Regions from separate parts of the Nocardiopsis sp. NPDC055551 genome, predicted to be linked through region 1. Evidence: predicted binding sites of a transcription regulator. Region 1 holds the regulator's gene; the other holds the start of a gene.
The links. Region 1 encodes HrcA, which represses chaperone genes, less so after heat shock. Its sites were predicted from a motif close to TTGGCACTCTCNNNNNGAGAGTGCCAA; they were not measured.

Region 1 (9,714 bases):
GCCTTACGGCCGCTGTCCCTACCCTTCGGTCACAGACCCCTCGTCGGGGCCGGGTCCCGGGCCAGGCACCGCGGTCGACGGCGCCGTTCCGGCTCACCACGGGGGTTCGGTTCACCCGAAGTGGCCGGTGGGGCCCTGTGTTCGAGTCTACCAAGGCGGATCCGGCGGATTCGAGGAGTTTGTTCGCGCCCCACCGTCACTTCCGGCCACTCACCCGGGGGGCCAGTTGAGGCCACGACCTCCCAGGACGTGCGCGTGGAGGTGGAACACGGTCTGCCCGGCACCCGCGCCGGTGTTGAAGACGAGCCGGTATCCGGTCTCGTCGATGCCCTCGGCCACGGCGACCTCGTGGGCGTCCTGGACCAGGGCGTCCAGCAGGCCGGTGTCGTGGGCGGCCGCGGAGGCCGCGTCGGGGTGGTGGTCGCGCGGGATCACCAGGACGTGGGTTGGTGCCTGGGGGTTGATGTCACGGAAGGCCACCGTCCGCTCTCCCTCACGGACGATCTCCGCCGGCACCTCCCCCTCGACGATCTTGCAGAAAAGGCAGTCGGGGTCGGCCATCGCACACCTTCCATCATGGGACCCTCGCCGTGCGGCGGGGCCCGTACCCGGTTCGTCCGTGGACCATGATGCCGCAGTGGCCCGTAGGTCGCAGGGGACACAAGGAAGAGATGAACCCTCAACCTTTCCGGGATCGTACCGATCCCGGCTCCCCCCACGGGAGTGGGATACGGCACGATAGGCTTGGCGTCCGTGCGCGTCGAAGTGTCCATTCCACCTGCCCTTCGGCCGGATCCGGCGCGTTCGGACGGGATCGCACGACTACCTGGAAAAGAAGAGGTATGCCCTTTCGTAAACCCCGCGACAAGGGTGTGCGTCGAACAGACGTGACGACAGAAACCATGGTCGCCGGAGCCGGCACGGCGCCGCTCTCGGTCGAGTGGGACGCGGACCACGCCGTGACGGAGCTCTATCGAGAGCACTACCGTCCACTCGTTCGACTCGCCACCCTTCTCGTCCGGGACCACGCGACCGCCGAGGAGGTCGTCCAGGACGCCTTCGTGGCCATGCACGGAGCCTGGCGCCGGCTGCGAGACCCCAACAAGGCCCTCTCCTACCTGCGTCAAGCGGTGGTGAACAAGGCCAGGTCCGTCCTGCGTCACCGCGCCGTGGTCGAGAAGCACGCCCCCAAGGCCCTGCCTGACGCCCCCAGCGCCGAGCACGGGGCCATGAACCTGTTGGAACGCGAGGCCGTGATCCGCGCCCTGCGTAAACTTCCCACCCGCCAGCGAGAGGCCATCGTGCTCCGGTACTACGGTGACCTGTCCGAAGCACAGATCGCCGATGCCATGGGCATCAGCCGAGGCGCGGTCAAGAGCCACACCTCCCGTGGTGTTTCCGCGCTCCGCTCTGCACTGGAGCAGACCTCATGAGCAGCCCCAACGATCCGAACGAGATGGAGTTCGAGAACCGACTCCGGCAGGCCCTGCACGCCTCGGCCGACGAATTCACACCGTCGGCCGAGGGACTCAATCTGATCCGTGAGCGCACCGAACGCCGCCGTGGCGCGCTCTGGCTCGGTCTTCCCTGGCTACGCCCCGTCGCCGCGGTGGCGGGGGCCGTACTCATCGCCGGTTCGGTGATCATGTCGAACCCCCAAGTGCGCGACCAGGTGATGGAGATCGTGCCCGCCGGGGCGGACCGCGAGGACACCCCTCCCGCCGCCGGTGAGGAGCAGGGCGGTGACGCGTCCGCTTCGTCCACCGCGAGCGACTCCGCGACCGGGACCAGCCACCCCACCGAGAAGCCCGAGGAGGGTTCCGAGGCCTCCCCCTCTCCGGAGGACGAGGAGGACACGGAGGAGGAGGGCGTGGAGTCCACCTCCAGCTGCCCGCCCAAGGACGAGGTCACGCCCACGGCGACCGACTCCGAGCGGGACAAGGAGGAGCGGGACGCGGCTTCGGCCGATCCCGAGTGCGACCCGGAACAGGAGCCGACCGAGGAACCGACCGGCCCCGGCACGGACCCCGGCACCGCCCCGGAGGACGACCCCGAGGACGACGAGTCCCCCGGTGGCGGCACCCCCGGTAACGGGAACAACGGCGGCGGCGGTACCGAGGACGAGCTTCCCAGCGCCCAGTGACCCGGGTGGCATGAGGACTCCGGTGGTGTGACACCGAGAAAACGAGGAGGACCCGCGCCTACGGCGCGGATCCTCCTCGTTTCGTTCTACCAGCGCCCGGTTCGGGCCTGGAGCAATGACAGGGCCGCCACCCCCGCGGTGGAGGTGCGCAGGACCGAATCGCCCAGCAGAGCCCGGACGGCACCCGCCTCGTCGAACGCGGCGAGCTCCGCTTCGGACACTCCGCCCTCGGGCCCCACCACCAGTACGACCTCGGTGACGGAGTCCGGCAGCGGCAGTCGGGACAACCGTTCGGTCGCGTCCTCGTGCAGGACCACCGACAGGTCGGCCTCGGCCAGCAACGCCGCCGCACCCTTGCGGTCGACGGGTTCGGTGACCTCGGGCAGGCGCGCCCTGCGGGCCTGTTTGCTGGCCTCCCGGGCCACGGCCCGCCACTTGGCGAGGGCTTTGGCGCCCCGGTCGCCCTTCCACTGGGTGACACACCGTTCCGCGGCCCAGGGGACGATGGTGTCGACCCCGACCTCGGTCATCGTCTCCACCGCGAGCTCCCCCCGGTCCCGTTTGGGCAGGGCCTGGAGCACGGTCAGACGGGGACGCGGCTCGGGTTCGTCGAGGCGTTCGAGAACCCGGCACAGGAGGGCTTCCTTGCCGAGGACCTCCACCACCTCACACCGCGCCCGTGAGCCGAGACCGTCGGAGAGATCGACGGTCTCGCCCTCACGGACGCGTCGGACCGCGGCGGCGTGCCGCCCCTCGGGCCCGTCGAGCCGGATCCGGTCGGCGGCCAGGGCCGCGGTGTCGACCAGGAATACCGGTGGGGTCACTTGCCGGCGCCGAAGGCGTCACGGATCTTGGAGAAGAACCCGCCGTGGCCGGGGCTGAACCGGCCCGGGTTCTGGTCCTCCCCGCGCAGTTCGGCGAACTTGCGCAGCAGGACCTCCTGCTCCTCGTCGAGCTTGCTCGGCGTCTCCACGTCCACCCGGATGCGCAGGTCGCCCCGTCCACCACCGTCGAGGTGGCTGACGCCCTTGCCGGGAAGGGTGATGACGTGTCCGGAGTTGGTGCCCGGGCGCAGGTCGATGTTCTCTGTGCCGTCGAGGGTGTCGAAGGCGAAGGAGGCGCCCAGCGCGGCCGCGGTCATCGGCACGGCGATGGTGCAGTGCAGGTCGTCACCGTGACGCTCGAAGGTCGGGTGCGACTTCTGGACGATCTCCAGGATGATGTCGCCGCGCGGTCCGCCGTTGGGGCCGACCTCGCCCTCTCCCGCGAGCTGGATGCGGGTGCCGTCGTCGACACCGGCGGGGATCTTGACTGTGCGGGTGACCTTCTCGCGGACCCGCCCCTCACCGGCGCAGTCGCCGCAGGGGTTGGTGATGACCGAGCCCTGGCCCGAGCACTGCGGGCAAGGGCGCGAGGTCATGACCTGGCCCAGGAAGGAGCGCGTGACCTGGGATACCTCACCCTGGCCATGGCACATGTCGCAGGTGGTTCGCTGTGAACCGGCCGCCGTCCCCTCACCCTGGCAGGTGTCGCACAGGATGGCGGTGGGGAAGGTGATCTCCTTGCTGACGCCGAACGCGGTCTCGACCAGGTCCAGCTCGATGCGGATCTTGATGCTGCGTCCGCGCCGGACCCGCTCGCGCGGGCCCCGCCCACCGGGCTGGCCGCCGCCGAAGAAGGCGTTCATTATGTCGTCGAAGGCGAAGCCGCCCGCGCCACCGAAGCCGCCGGCGCCGCCACCGCCTCCGCCACCGGGGGCGAAGGGGTCGTGACCCATGTCGAACATCCGACGCTTGTTCTCGTCGGAGAGGACCTCGTAGGCCTGGGTCACCTCTTTGAAGCGATCCTGGGTCGCCGGGTCGGGGTTGACGTCCGGATGCAGCTCGCGCGCGAGCCGCCTGTACGCCTTCTTGATCTCGTCCTTGGACGCGTCGCGACGCACCCCGAGAACCTGGTAATAGTCTCTGGCCACTGAGTTACTGTCCTGCCAAAATCTGTCCGACATACCGAGCCACCGCACGGACGGCGCCCATCGTCCCCGGGTAGTCCATCCGGGTGGGTCCCACCACACCGATCTTGGCCAGCGACTGGTTTCCCACACCGTAGTCGGCCGACACGATGGAGGTGGACCGAAGGCCCTCGTGGAAGTTCTCGGCGCCGATGCGCACCGTGAGCATCGAGGGGTCCTTCGCCTCACCCAACAAACGGATGAGGACCATGTTCTCTTCCAGTGCTTCGAGCACGTCCCGCAGACTCGCCGCGAAGTCGACCGCGGCGAGGTTGGCGGTTCCCGCCAGTACGATCTTCTCCTCGTGTCGTTCGACGAGGCTCTCCAGCAGGACCGAGAGGACGGCGACCGCCACGGGCCGGTCCTCCGGGGCAACCTGCGCGGGGAGGTCGTCCACCGCGTCCGGTACGTCACCGAGGTGCTTCCCGGATATGGCGCGGTTGAGCATGTTGCGCAGATCGTCGACCACCTTCTCGTCGACGACGCCCAGACCGTCGATGACGCGCTGTTCGACCCGTCCGGTGTTGGTGATGACGACCATCATGATGCGTTGGCCGCCCAGGGGTACGAGTTCCACGTGCTGCACCGACGAACGGGTCAGCGACGGGTATTGGACGATCGCGACCTGACGGGTGAGCTGCGCGAGCAACCGCACCGTGCGGGCGACGATCTCGTCGAGGTCCACGGCACCGCCGAGGAAGGACTCGATGGCGCGGCGTTCGGCGGCCGAGAGCGGCTTGACCGAGGAGAGCCGGTCCACGAACAGGCGGTATCCCTTGTCCGTGGGCACTCGCCCCGCGCTGGTGTGCGGCTGGGCTATGTACCCGTCCTCCTCCAGCGCGACCATGTCGTTGCGGATGGTCGCCGGGGAGACACCGAGCGGGTGTCGGTCGGCCAACGACCTGGAACCGACGGGCTCGTTGGTGTTGACGAAATCCTCGACGACGGCACGCAGGACCGCGAGCTTGCGCTCATCCAGCAACTCGCCACCTCCTGGCACTCCGTGGTCCTCAGTGCTAATTCTATGCCCGACCGCAAACGCGTGTGGGTACCCGCCGGTAGTAACACGGGAGCGAGGCCGTCTTCTTCCCGACGGATCGGCGACGTGCGCCACCCGACCACGCGGTTCCTGAGCCTGTCACCAGTACACTGCGGCACCGTGGTTACCAATGGAACCGGCCGTTACGGCCGCGACGTTCTGGCCGGAGACCGGCGACTCCCCAAGAAGGGCACGGTGCCCGAGATCCCACTCGACCACGACCTGGTGGTCGAGGACGCCGACGAGACGTTCTGTGGGGCGGTGGTGGCCTGGGACAAGGCCACGGTGACCCTGGAGGACCGTGACGGTGGTCGCCGGGTGTTCGAGTTGGCACCCGCCGCGTTCCTGGTGGACGGGAGACCGGTGACGCTGGTGCGCCCCACCGCGAAGCCGAAGGGCCCGCTGCGCAGCGCCTCGGGATCGATCGCGGTGACCGGCGCGCGGGCGCGTACCGCGCGGGAGAGCCGTATCTACGTCGAGGGCGCGCACGACGCCGAGCTCGTGGAGAAGGTGTGGGGTCACGACCTGCGGGTGGAGGGCGTGGCCGTGGAGTTCCTGGAGGGTGTGGACGACCTGCCCGCGGTGGTGGCGGAGTTCGCCCCCGGGCCGGGGCGCCGGTTGGGTGTGCTGGTGGACCATCTGGTGCCCGGGTCCAAGGAGAGTCGTATCGCCGAGCGGGTGCGCGGCGAGGACGTGCTGGTGGTCGGGCACCCGTATGTGGACGTGTGGCAGGCGGTCCGGCCGGGCGCGGTCGGGATCGGGGCCTGGCCGCGGGTGCCGCGTGGACTCCCGTGGAAGGAGGGGGTCGTGGACGCCCTGGGGTGGCGGATGGAGACGGGTGAGGCATGGCGCCGCATCCTGGGGTCGGTGCGCGGCTATGGTGACCTCGAACCCTCCCTGTTGGGACGTGTCGAGGAGCTCATCGACTTCGTCACGGGCCCCCATCCCCTGGAAGACTAGGCTTGCGGGACCACCGGCCCCACCATTCGGGCACGTCCGATCAGCATCCCCGACAGCGGATCCAAGGAAGACCATGAGCGAGACTCCGTCGAATCCCCCGTCCCCGGACGAGCCGCAGGGGCAGCAACGGCCTCCGCTGCCGCCACAGGCGCCGCAGGCGCCCCCACAGCAGGGCGGGCCGGGGTACGGGCGGACGCCCGGGCCGCATCCGCAGCAGCCCCCGGGCGCCCGGCCCGGTCCCGGTCCCGGTCAGCAGTATCCGCCTCAGCAGCCGCAGCAGCAGGCCCAGATGCCGCAGCAGTACGCGCAGCGGCCACCCCAGCAGGGACAGCCGGGTTTCGCCCCGCCCGCATCCGCGCGACCCGCCGACCACGGGCAGCAGTACGCGCAGCAGCCGCAGGCGCCACAGCAGGGGTTCGCCCAGCAGCCCCAGCAGGTTCCCGGGCAGCAGCCCTACGTTCAGCAGGGGTACGCGCGGCAGCCCCAGCGGTCGAGCGGCGACGATGGCATCCTGGTCGCGATGTCGGCGCACCTGACCGGCTTCATGATCGCCTTCCTCGGCTGGATCCCGCCGCTGGCCATCTACTTCGCCAAGCGCAACACGTCGCCGTTCGTGCGGCACCACGCCGCCGAGGCCGCGAACTTCCAGATCACGATGCTGATCCCTTACGTGTTCGCGGGGGTTCTGTACGTTGGTCTGGGTATCTTCTTCGGGAACCTGGCGTGGATCGGTTCCCTTCTCATCGCCCTCGTATGGATCCTTTCCATCGTCTTCGGCGTCCTAGGGGCCTCAGGCGCGAACAAGGGGGCGTGGTACCGCTACCCGTTCAGCATCCGACTTCTCAAGTAGATACAGCTCTCGCACCGACAAGGAAACCGAGCCATGTCCTACCCCAACGGCCCATCTCCGGAGGATCCGTACTCCCAGCAGGGCGGCCAACCCGGTCAGCCCTCGGGCGGCTATCCCGCGCCCGACCAGGGCGGAGGATACCCGCCCCCGCCGCCCGGTCAGCCCGGCTATGGTCAGAGCGGCCCGCAGCAGCCCGGATATGACCAGGGTGGCCACCCGCAGCAGCCCGGCTACGGCCAGGGCGGTTACCCGCCGCCTCCCGGCTACGACCAGGGTGGTTACGCGCAGCAGGGCCAGTACGGCGGCTACGCCCCGCACCCCGGCATGCAGGGGTCCTCGGCGACCACCGGTCAGCCCAACCAGGACGAGCGCACCATGGGTCTGCTCAGTCACCTGAGCGGCATCCTGCTCGGCTTCCTCGGCCCGCTGATCTTCTTCCTGATCAAGAAGGACGAGTCCCCGTTCGTTCGCGACCAGGCCGCTCAGGCGCTGAACTTCCAGTTCATCCTGTTGATCGGCTACCTGATCTCGGCGGTGCTGTACATCATCTTCATCGGGGCCATCCTGCAGCTGGCCGTGTGGGTGTGCGCGGTCGTCTTCGGCATCCTCGGCGGCATCGCGGCCAACAAGGGCGAGTGGTACCGCTACCCGTTCAACGTCAGCTGGGTGAAGTAGTCTCCGGCCACGACCGGGGCTCGGCTTCGGCCGGGCCCCTTCGTCGTGTCCGGGTCGCGCGTTCGCCGGCGCGACTCAGGTGAGGTCGCGCACGACCGCGTCGGCGAGCAGACGGCCTCGGCGGGTCAGGGCGGCGTATCCGCGGGCGTGGGCTCCGGGTTCCAGCAGCCCCTCCCCCACCAGGCGTTCGGCGGTGGTCAGACCGGAGGCGTCGAGCAGCTCCAGGGGGCAGCCCTGTTCCATCCGTAGTTCGAGCAGGACGCGTTCGAAGCGGCGTTCGTCCTCGGTGAGGATCTCCCTGGCCTGTGCCGGCGTCTCCCGGGCGGCCAGGCGCGCGGCGTAGGCGGCCGGGTGCTTGACGTTCCACCAGCGGGTTCCACCGACGTGGCTGTGCGCGCCGGGGCCCACGCCCCACCAGTGCCCACCGGTCCAGTACAGCGAGTTGTGCGCGCTGCGGCCCTCGGGCGCGCGTGCCCAGTTGGAAACCTCGTAGGGGGTGTATCCGGCGGCGGCCAGGGCCTGGTCGGCCATGAGGTAGCGGTCGGCCATGGTGTCGTCGTCGGGTTCGGTGAGTTCGCCGCGGCGCACCCGGGCGGCCAGCCGGGTGCCCTCCTCGACGATGAGCGAGTAGGCGGAGACGTGATCGGGGCCCGCGCCGATCGCGGCCTCCAAGGACCCCGCCCAGTCGTCGTCGCTCTCACTCGGGGTGCCATAGATCAGGTCGAGGTTGACGTGCTCGAACCCGGCCTCACGTGCCCAGGCCACGCACTGTTCGGGCCGTCCGGGCGTGTGGCCTCGCTCCAGGACGCGCAGGACGTGCGGGCGGGCGCTCTGCATGCCGAAGGAGACCCGGCTGAAGCCGGCCTCGCGTAGGCGGCGCAGGTAGTCGAGGGTGACCGTCTCCGGGTTGGCCTCGGTGGTGACCTCGACGTCGGGGGTGAGACCGAAGCGGTCCCTGATGGCGGCCAGCACGCTCCCCAGGTCCTCGGCGGGCAGCAGGGTGGGCGTGCCGCCTCCGATGAACACGGTGCTCACCGGGGGGCGCTCGCCGGTCAGGACCTTGTCGGCGAGGTCGATCTCGGCGATGGCCTGTTCGGCGTAGGTCTCGCGGGAGGAGGTGGCGGTGCCGTCCCGGGAGACGAGTTCCTCGGCGGTGTAGGTGTTGAAGTCGCAGTAGCCGCATCGGGTGACGCAGAAGGGCACGTGGACGTAGAACCCGAGGGGCCGGTCGCCGAGTTCGGCGAGGGAGTGCGCGGGAAGCTCCCCGGTGCGGGGCACCGGTTCGCCGTCGAGGGCTACGGAAGGCATGTTCCCAGTGTCGCCGACGGGGCAGGGTGGGCGGGCACGGTCGCGGCCCGGCTGTGGCGGAGAGCTCGCGCCATCGAGAGCTCGGACACATACCGACCGGTCGCGGACGTGCGCGGGGGCGGTGATCCGGGGCTTTCCCGGAACGCCCGCCGAGGTGGGACCTTCGTCCTTGGCGGCCATTACCACCGGGCCTCGAAAGGCGCTCGTACAAGGGGTTGTCTTGGAGGTGACACAACAGTTCGGCGAGAGGACACACGATGTCCGACCACACGACCACCCCCCGGAGCGCGCCGATGGAGGAGCGACCCCTCATCGGGTCCCGCGCGGCCCGTTACGTCTTCGCCGTCACCCGGATCTCGATCGGCTGGGTGTTCCTGTGGGCCTTCTTCGACAAACTGCTGGGGCTGGGGTTCGCCACCCCCGCCGAAGCCGCCTGGATCAACGGGGCGAGCCCCACCGAAGGCTTCCTGACCAACGCGGTCGATGGCCCCTTCGCCGGAGCGTTCGGCTCGATCGCCGGGACGTTCTGGGCGGACCCGCTGTTCATGGCGGGGCTGCTGGGCATCGGAGCCGCCCTGGTCCTGGGCGTCGGTGAGAGGATCGCCGCCGCCACGGGCGCGTTGATGATGATCCTGATGTGGGCGGCGGTGCTGCCCTTGGAGACCAACCCGTTCATGGACGACCACATCGTCTACGCCCTGGTGCTGGTGGGCCTGGCGTGCGTGCGGTCG
Region 2 (9,714 bases), on a different contig from region 1:
ATCATGGCCAAGTTCAGCGAGATCGTCCTGGCCCCGTGGCGTAGCTTTCTCTGAGGGCTCTCGGGGGCGTGGTGACCGGAGCAGGGAGGTTCCGCCGTGGGACCCGATTTCGACGCCCCCTCGCTCAAGGCCGCGCCGACTCACGTGGGATCACTCCTCGGGGGAGAACCGGGGGAACCTGCGCGGAAAGAACACCTCGGGCTCCGCGCGACGTGGCCGCGGTCCACCCCAGTGCTGGGGCCCCGGATGGGGATCCCTGCTGAGCGCGGACGCGATCGCCGAGGGCGACCCACCTCGTTGCCGCCCTCGTGACCGACCGTTCCCCCGCTCGGTGTCGCGTTCGGTCTCGTAGTCTCCGTTCGCCACCCGGCTCACCCCCGCTCGCCCTGGATCACGCGTGTCCGGCCTGGTCGGCCGGGTCTCCATGATCGAGGTCGGAGCCTCGGGAAGCCCGTCCCGACACGACGTGGCCGGACGATTCCGTCCAGAGTTCTCCCGAGAACGGGGCCTTCACGGAACCAAAGAGTCGGTGCCGAACGCGCTGTCCGCGATACTTGTGGGGACTTGACCGTCCGTGGGGGAAACCATGGGGGAGCGAAAAGGCGTGGGCACCATCCCCGATGGAGGACGGCGCCCACGCCTTGTGTGGCGGCCCCGGCAGGATTCGAACCTGCGGCACCCGCTTTAGGAGAGCGGTGCTCTATCCCCTGAGCTACGGAGCCATGATTTTGACGGAGGTTACCCCGTCGCGGGGTCAAGCCTAACCCAGGATGGGCGTGCATGGGATGTCGATTGATGTTCCTGCGGTGCCGCGGGAGCACGCTGTGTGCGTGGCGGAGTACGCTGACCTACGATTGGTTGTCCTGGTGACGGTGTGATGTTGTTCATGTCGCGTGTCGTGATTATGGCGGCTTGAGCGTTACGGTCACTGTGGGTTGATGGATGTGACCTCCATCGGTGACCCGATGACCAGGCCTTCCGCCGGGGGTCGAGTGGGACGCCCCGCAGGGGAGCGGCTCGCTGTCCGCGGCCGTGGCCGCCGGATGGAACTGCCCAGTGTGTCCGCATGTGGACATGTAGTACGTTGCCATGCGGCCACGAGTAGATGTTCGAGGAAAAGCAGCCGGAGGATCATTCGTGCCGTTCAATTCTGATTCGGCGCGGCGCAGGTTCCGCGTGTCGGGTGGCGGGGCGCTGTCCGCCCTGAGCCTGTCGCAGCGGGTCCGGATGACGCAGGCGCTGACGCTCGTTCTGGTCACCGCGCTGCTCGTCGTTCCCATGCCGCAAGCCGCACTGGCACCCGCTTCCGCAGAGGCCGACCTTGAGGACCTGAGGAACAACGCGGAAGAGGCGACTCAGGAGCTGGAGGACGCCACCGACGAGTACGTCGAGCGTCAAGAGGCCGTGGAGGCCGCTCAGGAGGATCTGGTCGGGACGCTCCACGACCTGCAGCAGATCGAGGTCGACCTCGGTGAGATGCGCGAACCGCTCGCCCAGCTGGCCAGCACCATGTACCAGCAGCCCGACGCGGGCGTACTCGGCATCCTCGCCACCGGTGACCTCGACGAGGACCTCCAGACCCAGTCCTACGCCGCCAAGCTGTCCGAGGACAACCAGGCGCTGATCCAGGACGCCACGGACCTGCGTGAGGAGCAGGTCGGGCTGGCGAGCGAGGCGCAGGAACTACAGACCTTCACCCAGCTTGAGCAGGCGGAACTCGCCGCCCAGGTGGATGATCTGCGCGCCCAGTCCGAGGAGAGCACCAACGCGCTCACCGACGAACTGGAGTCGCGTGGTCTGGACCCCGACACCTTCATGGCCGCCTCGGAGTGCGACGCCTCGGCGGGTTCCAAGGCGGACGGCTACCCCAACGGGCTGCTGCCGAAGGATTCCCTGTGTGAGATGTACGACGGACATTTCCTGAGAGCGGACGCCGCCAAGTCCTTCCTCGAACTCAACATGAAGCACGTCGAGCAGTACGGCGAGAACATCTGCATCACCAGCTCCTACCGTGACCTGCCCAACCAGCACCGTGTGTACGGCGAGGTGGCACCCGGTTTCGCGGCGGTCCCGGGCACGAGTAACCACGGTCTGGGGCAGGCGATCGACCTGGGCTGTGGCATCCAGAACTTCCGTTCCGAGAAATGGAACTGGATGGAGACCAACGGAGGCGACCACGGCTGGGTCCACCCGGCCTGGGCCAAGTCCAGTCCGTTCGAGCCCTGGCACTGGGAGTACGAGGGCTGATCGGCCCGTGAACCCGTAGGGCGGCCCCGCGGGGCCGCCCTTACGCGTGTGCGGGGACCCGTGTGGGTCAGGCCGTGCTCTCCGGGGTCGCGGCGATCTCCGGGGTGACCTCACCGGTGCAGTGGGCGCACCTACCGGCCCTCTTGTCGATGTCGGAGAAGCAGTGCGGGCACTCGCGGGTGGTCGCCTCCTCCGCCTTGATGAACTTCTCCATGAGCTTGCCGAGCGGCAACACCACGAGGAAGTACAGGATCGCCGCGGTCATCAGGAAGGAGATGAGGGCGTCGATGAAGGAGCCGTAGAGGAACCTGCTGCCGTTGATCTCGAAGTAGAGGTCGCCGAAGGTGGGAACACCCCCGAAGATGCCGAGCAGCGGGGTGATGAACCCTTCGGTGAACGCCGTGATGAGACTGGCGAAGACGGAGCCGATGACTACCGCGACGGCGAGCTGCACCAGGTTTCCCTGGAGCAGGAACTTCTTGAAGCCTTCCATGGGGTACTGCCCTACGTGTTCGGAGTTGTTCGGGAAGGCGCCGCGGCGCGGCGCCTCGAATAGCTTTCACCAGCTCCGGAGATGGGTCAACCACGGATGATGACGGACAGTCGCGAAACGGTCGCGTGCCCGGCCAGCACGCGGGCCTCCTCCGTGGTGGCGGCGATGAGGATCAGCGCACCGCCCTCACCGGTGGTGCCCTCCTCCGCCGGTACGTCGAGCACCGGACGGTCGCCGACCACCTCGATGGCGGGACCCGCGCGGGCGGGTGGGCCACCGAGTTCGTCCATGGCCCGGGCGGCCAGTACGTCGACCCTGCTGCCGGGGGAGAGAAGGGCCACCGCCCCGGGATCGGAGACTCGGACCGGCACCGCCACCATGTCGGGGCCGTAGGGGGCGGCGGGTGGGTCGCCCAGGCGGGCGTCGGTCAGAACCTCGCCCGCGCGCACGGGTGCGTTCGGAACGAGGCCGGTGGGTGGATCCTCGGGGGAGAGGGCGCCTTCGGGAAGCAGTCGGTCCGGCAGGGTCCGACCGGCGAGGTCGGCCTCGGTCACCGGCCCGGTGGCGTCCAGGTCGCGTGCGGCGACCAGTACTTCCGTGGAGGGTTCGGGAGGGGGTCGCAGGACCAAGACGGCGCCGATCGCCGCGCAGGCGGCCAGGAGGGCCGCCACGGCGCGTCGGTACCGGTCCAGGAGGCGCAGGAGCCCACGTCGGTGACGGTAGGGGGTGGTGGTCATGCCTTCAACGCTAGAACGGCGGAAGAGGGCCGGACCGGTTATCCACAGGCCGGATTCCCCTGATCCTCCCCGGGCCGTGGAAGACCACGGAACGCTCGGGCGGCTCCGGTCACCGACACGCGAAAGCGCCGCCGGAGGATCCCGGCGGCGCGGACAGGTCAACGGAGGGTGGGGCGGCTCAGCTCTTGCTCGTGCTCGCGGTGGTGGTGTTGCCGGTGCTCTTGCCGCCGGAGGAGTCGCCGCCGGAGGAGGCGCTCTTGGCGGTGGAGTCGCCGGACTTGGCCGAGTCTCCGGAGCCGGAGGGCTTGGAGTCCTTGCCCTCGGCGGAGCCCGAACCGGTCATGGCCGAGCTGTTGGAGGTGCTGGAGCTGCTGTCGGTGCGGTAGAAACCGGAGCCCTTGAAGACGATCCCCACGGCCGAGTACACCTTGCGCAGGCGCCCCTCGCACTCGGGGCAGACCGTCAGCGAGTCGTCGCTGAAGCTCTGCACGACCTCCATCTGGGCGTCGCACTCGGTGCACGCATACTGATACGTAGGCACTGTTCCGGGTCCTCCTTGCTGGCACTCTCACCCGTTGACTGCTAAATAGTACGCGTTCGCCGACCACGGCCGCGACCGCCCCTCATCCGGAGGGATCACCGATGGGGAGGGGCACCGAAAGCGACAACGTCGCGATGTGACCGCTTAATCCCCGGTCAGTCCTCGGCCGACCCCGACCCGGACCCTCTCCGGCCACGGCCCCAGTCGGGCCAGACCGTGGCGGCGGGGTCGAAGGCGTGCAGCCCGCCACCCGGAGTGACCACCGCGTCCACGGGCCGATCATGGGGCTCCGAGGGCAGCTCCACGACGAACTCCTCGTCGTGGACCACCGCGATCGCCGGGGTGTGCGGGCCCTTGTGCGCCAGGGCGCGGTCGTAGCAGCCCGCCCCTCGTCCCATGCGTACACCGTGGTGGTCCACCGCCAGGGCCGGACAGATCACCGCGTCGGCGCGGCCCAACACCTCGGGCCCGTAACGGTGCCCGGTGGGTTCCACCAGCCCGCGCCCGGACGGGGAGAGGGAGTCGGGGCCGTCGAAGGACGCCCAGTCCAGGGTGTGGTCGGGAAGGAAGATCGGTAGCAGGACGTACGTGCCGCGCTTCCACAGCGCGTGCACGAGCCTGCGGGTGTCGGGCTCACCGCCGACCGAGTAGTAACAGGCCACGGTTCCGCCCATCGCCAGCCAGGGCAGGTCCATCAGGGCGTCGCGGACCCTCGATCCCACCCGGTCGCGCTCCCGCGGTCCCCGCTTCCGACGCTCGGCGAGGAGACGCTCGCGCAGCGCGCGCTTGTCGGCCCGTTCGCGGCCGTTCGGATCACCCATGCGCCCCAGTGTGGCACCGCCGTCCCGGATGTCCCAGGGACGCTCGTACGTCGACCCGGGTGAACTCCGGGTGGCGTTTTCTCCGCCTCCTCCCGAAAGGACGGGGACTTCTCGTCGCCACGTCCGTGGACCGAGCACGAGAACGGCTCGCTCTGCCCTAAAGTGCCTGACCATGAGCGCCGACATCGACCAGACGCGTCCCTCGACCTCCTCCGTGACCAAGGCGGTCGTCCCCGCGGCGGGTCTGGGCACCCGCTTCCTGCCCGCGACCAAGGCCACTCCCAAGGAGATGCTGCCGATCGTGGACAAGCCCGCGATCCAGTACGTCGTGGAGGAGGCGGTGGAGTCGGGTCTCCACGACGTCCTCATGATCACCGGACGCAGTAAGCGTTCCATCGAGGACCACTTCGACCGCGCCTACGAGCTGGAGGTCGCCCTTGAGGCCAAGGGCGACGCGGAGCGGCTCCGTTCGGTCCGTGAGTCCAGCGACCTCGCCCAGGTCCACTACGTCCGCCAGGGTGAGCCCCGCGGGCTCGGGCACGCTGTGCTGTGCGCGGAGGCGCACGTGGGCGACAACCCCTTCGCCGTGCTGCTGGGCGACGACCTGATCGAGACCGCCGACCTGCTGCGACGCATGATCGAGGTGCGTCGCGAACACGGAGGCAGTGTCGTGGCGCTCATGGAGGTCGAGCCCGAACAGGTCTCCCTCTACGGTTGCGCCGCGGTGGAACCCACCGAGGAGGAGGACGTCGTCACGGTCACCGACCTGGTGGAGAAGCCCGCGCGGGAAGAGGCGCCGAGCCGTTGGGCGATCATCGGTCGCTACGTCTGCGACCCCGCGGTCTTCGAGGTCCTGCACCGCACCCCGCCGGGGCGCGGCGGTGAGATCCAGCTGACGGACGCCCTGCTCGAACTCACCCGCACCAAGCCCGAGGAGGGCGGTGGCGTACGCGGGGTCCTGCTGCGGGGACAGCGCTACGACACCGGCAACAAGGCCGACTACATCCGCACCGTGGTCGACTTCGCCTGCCGGCGCCCGGACCTGGCCGAGGAGCTCCTGCCCTGGCTGCGCGAGTTCGTCGACCGCCACGACCGCGCCGACCGGAGCTGACCCGCCCGGCGCGTCCCACCGGTGTCAGTGGTCACAATGGGGTGGGGGCGGACCACACGAGTGGACCGTTCCCAGCGCGCACCACGAACCGGAGGGACCCCATGAAGAGCGTCGAACAGCACGTCTCCGATCTGCTGGCGCTGGTCGCCGTGCCCGAGGCGACGGAGCTCGACCTGCTCCGGGCCCACGGGACGGTACTCGCCGAACCGGTGGTCTCCGAGGTGTCCCTGCCGGGCTTCGACAACTCCTCGATGGACGGTTACGCCGTCCACTCCGGCGACCTGGAACACGCCTCGCCCGGCTCCCCGGTCAGACTGCCGGTGGTGGCCGACATCCCGGCGGGCGACCCGTCCCCGAGCGCGATCCGCCCCGGCCTGTGCGCGCGCATCATGACCGGCGCACCCATGCCCACGGGCGCCGACGCGGTCGTCCCGGTCGAGTGGACCGACGGTGGGAGCGTGGAGGTCCTCGTCGAGCGTCCGGCCACGCCCGGGGGGTTCGTGCGCAGGAGCGGAGAGGACGTCGAGGCGGGCGCGCGTGTGCTGAACGCCGGGACCCTCATCGGGGCGGGGGAGATGGGTGTGCTCGCCGCGGTCGGCCGCCGGACCGTCCCGGCCGTCCCCCGGCCCAGGGTCGTGGTCCTCTCCACCGGTGAGGAACTGGTCGAACCCGGGCGCCCGCTCGGCCCCGGCCAGATCTACGAGTCGAACAGCTACATGATCGCGGCCGCGGCGAAGGAGGCCGGGGGCGAGGCGCACCGCCACGGCTTCGTCGGCGACGACCCGGTCAGCGTTCGTGACGCCCTGGAGGGGCTGCTGCTGCGCGCCGACATCGTCGTCACCACCGGTGGCGTCAGCATGGGCGCCTACGACGTGGTCAAGGAGGTGCTCGGCAGGCAGGGGACCGTCGAGTTCACCTCGGTGGCGATGCAGCCCGGCAAGCCCCAGGGATACGGCACGATCGGCCCGGACGAGACCCCCATCATCACGCTGCCGGGCAACCCGGTGAGCGCCTTCGTCTCCTTCCAGATGTTCGTACGGCCGGTGCTGCGGAAGCTGCGCGGTCTCGACCCGACGCCCCTACCGACCGTGCGCGCCCGACTGTCCACCGCGGTCACCTCGCCGAAGGGTCGACGTTCCTACCTGCGCGCCGTGCTGTCGCCGGCGGACCCCGGCACCGAAGCGGCGCACACCGTCTCGCCCGCCGTCCGACAGGGTTCGCACCAGCTGTCCGCGCTGGCCGACGCCAACGGCCTCCTCGTCGTCCCGGAGGAGGTCACGGAGCTGCCGGCGGGTGCGATCGCGGAGGTCCTGGCGCTGCCCGGGCACTGACCCGAGGCGGTCTCCGCGCCGTTGTCACCGTGGAGGAGTACGGTCATGCGTGGGACGCGCCGACGCGCGCCCCACGCGGCCGGCGCACCGATGGGCCGCGTGGTCCACACGCGAAGACGACGGGTGACCCCGATGACCGACACCCCGAAGCCGGAGGCGCACCCCTCCGGCCTGACCCACCTCGACGAATCCGGCGCCGCGCGCATGGTGGACGTCTCCCGCAAGGACGTCAGCGCCCGCAGCGCGACCGCCACCGGCCGGGTCCTGCTCAACGCCGCGACCGTCGCCGCCCTGCGCGGCGGAGAGGTCCCCAAGGGCGACGCCCTCGCGGTCGCGCGCATCGCCGGCATCCAGGGCGCCAAGCGCACCCCCGACCTGGTGCCGCTGTGCCACCCCATCGCGGTGCACGGTGTCGACGTGGACCTGACGGTCCTCGACGACGGCGTGGACATCTCCGCCACGGTCCGTACCGCGGACCGCACGGGCGTCGAGATGGAGGCGCTCACCTGCGTGATGACCGCGGCGCTCGGCTTGGTCGACATGGTCAAGGCCATCGACCCGGAGGCCGAGGTCACCGCGGTCAGGGTCGAGGAGAAGCTCGGCGGGAAGAAGGGGCACTGGAAGCGTGGCGACTGAGCCGAACGAACGCTCCGCGCGTCGGGTCGCCGTGGTCACCGCCTCGAACCGGGCGGCCGCCGGGGTCTACCCGGATCGCTCCGGGCCGGTGATCGTGGAGCGCCTGCGCGGCCTGGGATTCACGGTGGTGGGGCCCTGGGTGGTGCCGGATGGTCCACCGGTGACCCAGGCGCTGTTGCGCGCGCACCACGAGGGCGCCGACGCCGTGCTGACCACGGGTGGCACCGGTCTCACCCCCCAGGACCGCACCCCCGAGGCCACCCGTCCGCTGTTGGCCTTCGAGGTCCCGGGCATCCCCGAGGCGCTGCGCGCCGCGGGGCGCGACAAGGGAGTGCCCACCGCGATCCTCTCCCGAGGCCTGGCGGGGGTCGTGGAGCGGGAGGGACACAGCATGCTCGTGGTGAACCTGCCCGGCTCCCGAGGCGGCGTGGGCGACGGAATGGACGTGCTGGCACCCGTTCTGGGGCACGCGATCGACCAGATGCGGGGCGGTGACCACCCCCGGTCGGAATGAGACCCGGTAATGACCACAATCACATCCCGGGCATTCCGGAAGCAGAGAATTCCTTGACCCTAGTACGGTTTTTGGTGCAGGAGTGAATGGAGTTTGGAATCATCCGATTCCTGTGTGGCGGAGGTTACACCCGCTACCGCGTGTCCCCAGGGGTGGAATACTGGAAGGGCTCACCGGTACCGGGCGTGGCCACGCCCCGAGGGCCGGTGGTGTATCCGCGCCGGGTGGTGCACAGGGCCACGGAGGGACGACGTGAAACGCAGACAGAGGTGGCCGGTCACCCTCAAGGAGGGGGCGATCGCGCTTCGCCCACTGCGCCTGCGCGACGCCCCCGCCCTGCGTGATACCCGTGCGCGCAACGCCGAGTGGCTGCGGCCGTGGGAGCCCACCTACCCGGAGATGCCGTTGCGCACCACCGGGGTCTCCCCCTACGTCGCGATGATCCAGGCCATCCGCGGTGAGGCGCGCCAGGGGCTGTCCATGCCCTGGGCGGTCACCTACGACGACCGTTTCGTAGGACAGCTCACAGTGGGCGCCATCGTGTGGGGTTCGGCCAGATCGGCACAGGTCGGTTACTGGATCGACAGCGCCTACGCGGGGAGGGGCATCACCCCGACCGCGGTCGCGTTGGCCGTCGACCACTCCTTCTTCAGCGTCGGACTGCACCGGATCGAGGCCAATGTCCGACCCGAGAACCGGGCCAGCAGACGCGTGGTCACCAAACTCGGTTTCCGGGACGAGGGCGTGCGACGCAGACAGCTGCACATCGACGGGGCCTGGCGGGACCATATTTGTTATGGACTCACCGCGGAGGAGGTGCCCCGGGGGGTTTTGCGTCGTTGGTACGACGGGGGGTCTTCCGGTCCGACCTCGGAGGGTGGTTCCGGCCCCGGTTCGGCATTGGGGCCGGATGGCCCGAACGGCGGCGAGGATCCACGTGATCCGGCGAGTCCGAACCCGTGGCCGAACTGAACGTGACAGCATCACGGGTGCGTCCGAAGCCTAAACCTCACTTTAAGCACATTGATTCATTACTTTGCGTTGAATTGGCACTGCGCTCCGCAGTCACCATCTGACCTGCGATTTCTTCCGGAGGGGTGGAGCGACCGAAACTGAGGGTCCACAATCTTGCGACACTCCGGTCGGAATGCGGCGCATTTATGGACACGGGGTCGTACCGTGCGGAACATAGACGCATTGACGATGCGGGCAACACGTGGATATGGCACACGGGATTCGTTCCGGCTCCGACCCGGAGTAGGAACGGTACCGAGCCGGGGGGC

Region 2: the regulator HrcA is predicted to act here: its motif matches at 4,037-4,063, upstream of ACWGSK_RS08265 (FmdB family zinc ribbon protein).

What each region holds. Positions count from the first base shown of each region.
Region 1 covers NZ_JBSHJJ010000006.1:152,142-161,855, reverse strand. The annotation lists gene ACWGSK_RS12845 (histidine triad nucleotide-binding protein) at 211-561, opposite strand; gene ACWGSK_RS12840 (SigE family RNA polymerase sigma factor) at 903-1,433, shown strand; gene ACWGSK_RS12835 (hypothetical protein) at 1,430-2,143, shown strand; gene ACWGSK_RS12830 (16S rRNA (uracil(1498)-N(3))-methyltransferase) at 2,230-2,967, opposite strand; gene dnaJ (molecular chaperone DnaJ) at 2,964-4,115, opposite strand; gene hrcA (heat-inducible transcriptional repressor HrcA) at 4,120-5,133, opposite strand; gene ACWGSK_RS12815 (DUF3097 domain-containing protein) at 5,311-6,150, shown strand; gene ACWGSK_RS12810 (hypothetical protein) at 6,191-6,682, opposite strand; gene ACWGSK_RS12805 (DUF4870 domain-containing protein) at 6,671-7,000, shown strand; gene ACWGSK_RS12800 (DUF4870 domain-containing protein) at 7,034-7,675, shown strand; gene hemW (radical SAM family heme chaperone HemW) at 7,751-8,983, opposite strand; gene ACWGSK_RS12790 (hypothetical protein) at 9,241-9,714, shown strand, end outside.
Region 2 covers NZ_JBSHJJ010000003.1:408,648-418,361, forward strand. The annotation lists gene ACWGSK_RS08235 (phospholipase D-like domain-containing protein) at 1-54, shown strand, start outside; gene ACWGSK_RS08240 (calcium-binding protein) at 151-366, opposite strand; tRNA gene ACWGSK_RS08245 (tRNA-Arg) at 647-722, opposite strand; gene ACWGSK_RS08250 (D-alanyl-D-alanine carboxypeptidase family protein) at 1,138-2,247, shown strand; gene ACWGSK_RS08255 (MscL family protein) at 2,315-2,740, opposite strand; gene ACWGSK_RS08260 (SAF domain-containing protein) at 2,827-3,477, opposite strand; gene ACWGSK_RS08265 (FmdB family zinc ribbon protein) at 3,656-4,018, opposite strand; gene ACWGSK_RS08270 (5-formyltetrahydrofolate cyclo-ligase) at 4,174-4,839, opposite strand; gene galU (UTP--glucose-1-phosphate uridylyltransferase GalU) at 5,012-5,950, shown strand; gene glp (molybdotransferase-like divisome protein Glp) at 6,052-7,281, shown strand; gene moaC (cyclic pyranopterin monophosphate synthase MoaC) at 7,414-7,917, shown strand; gene ACWGSK_RS08290 (MogA/MoaB family molybdenum cofactor biosynthesis protein) at 7,907-8,431, shown strand; gene ACWGSK_RS08295 (GNAT family N-acetyltransferase) at 8,684-9,403, shown strand.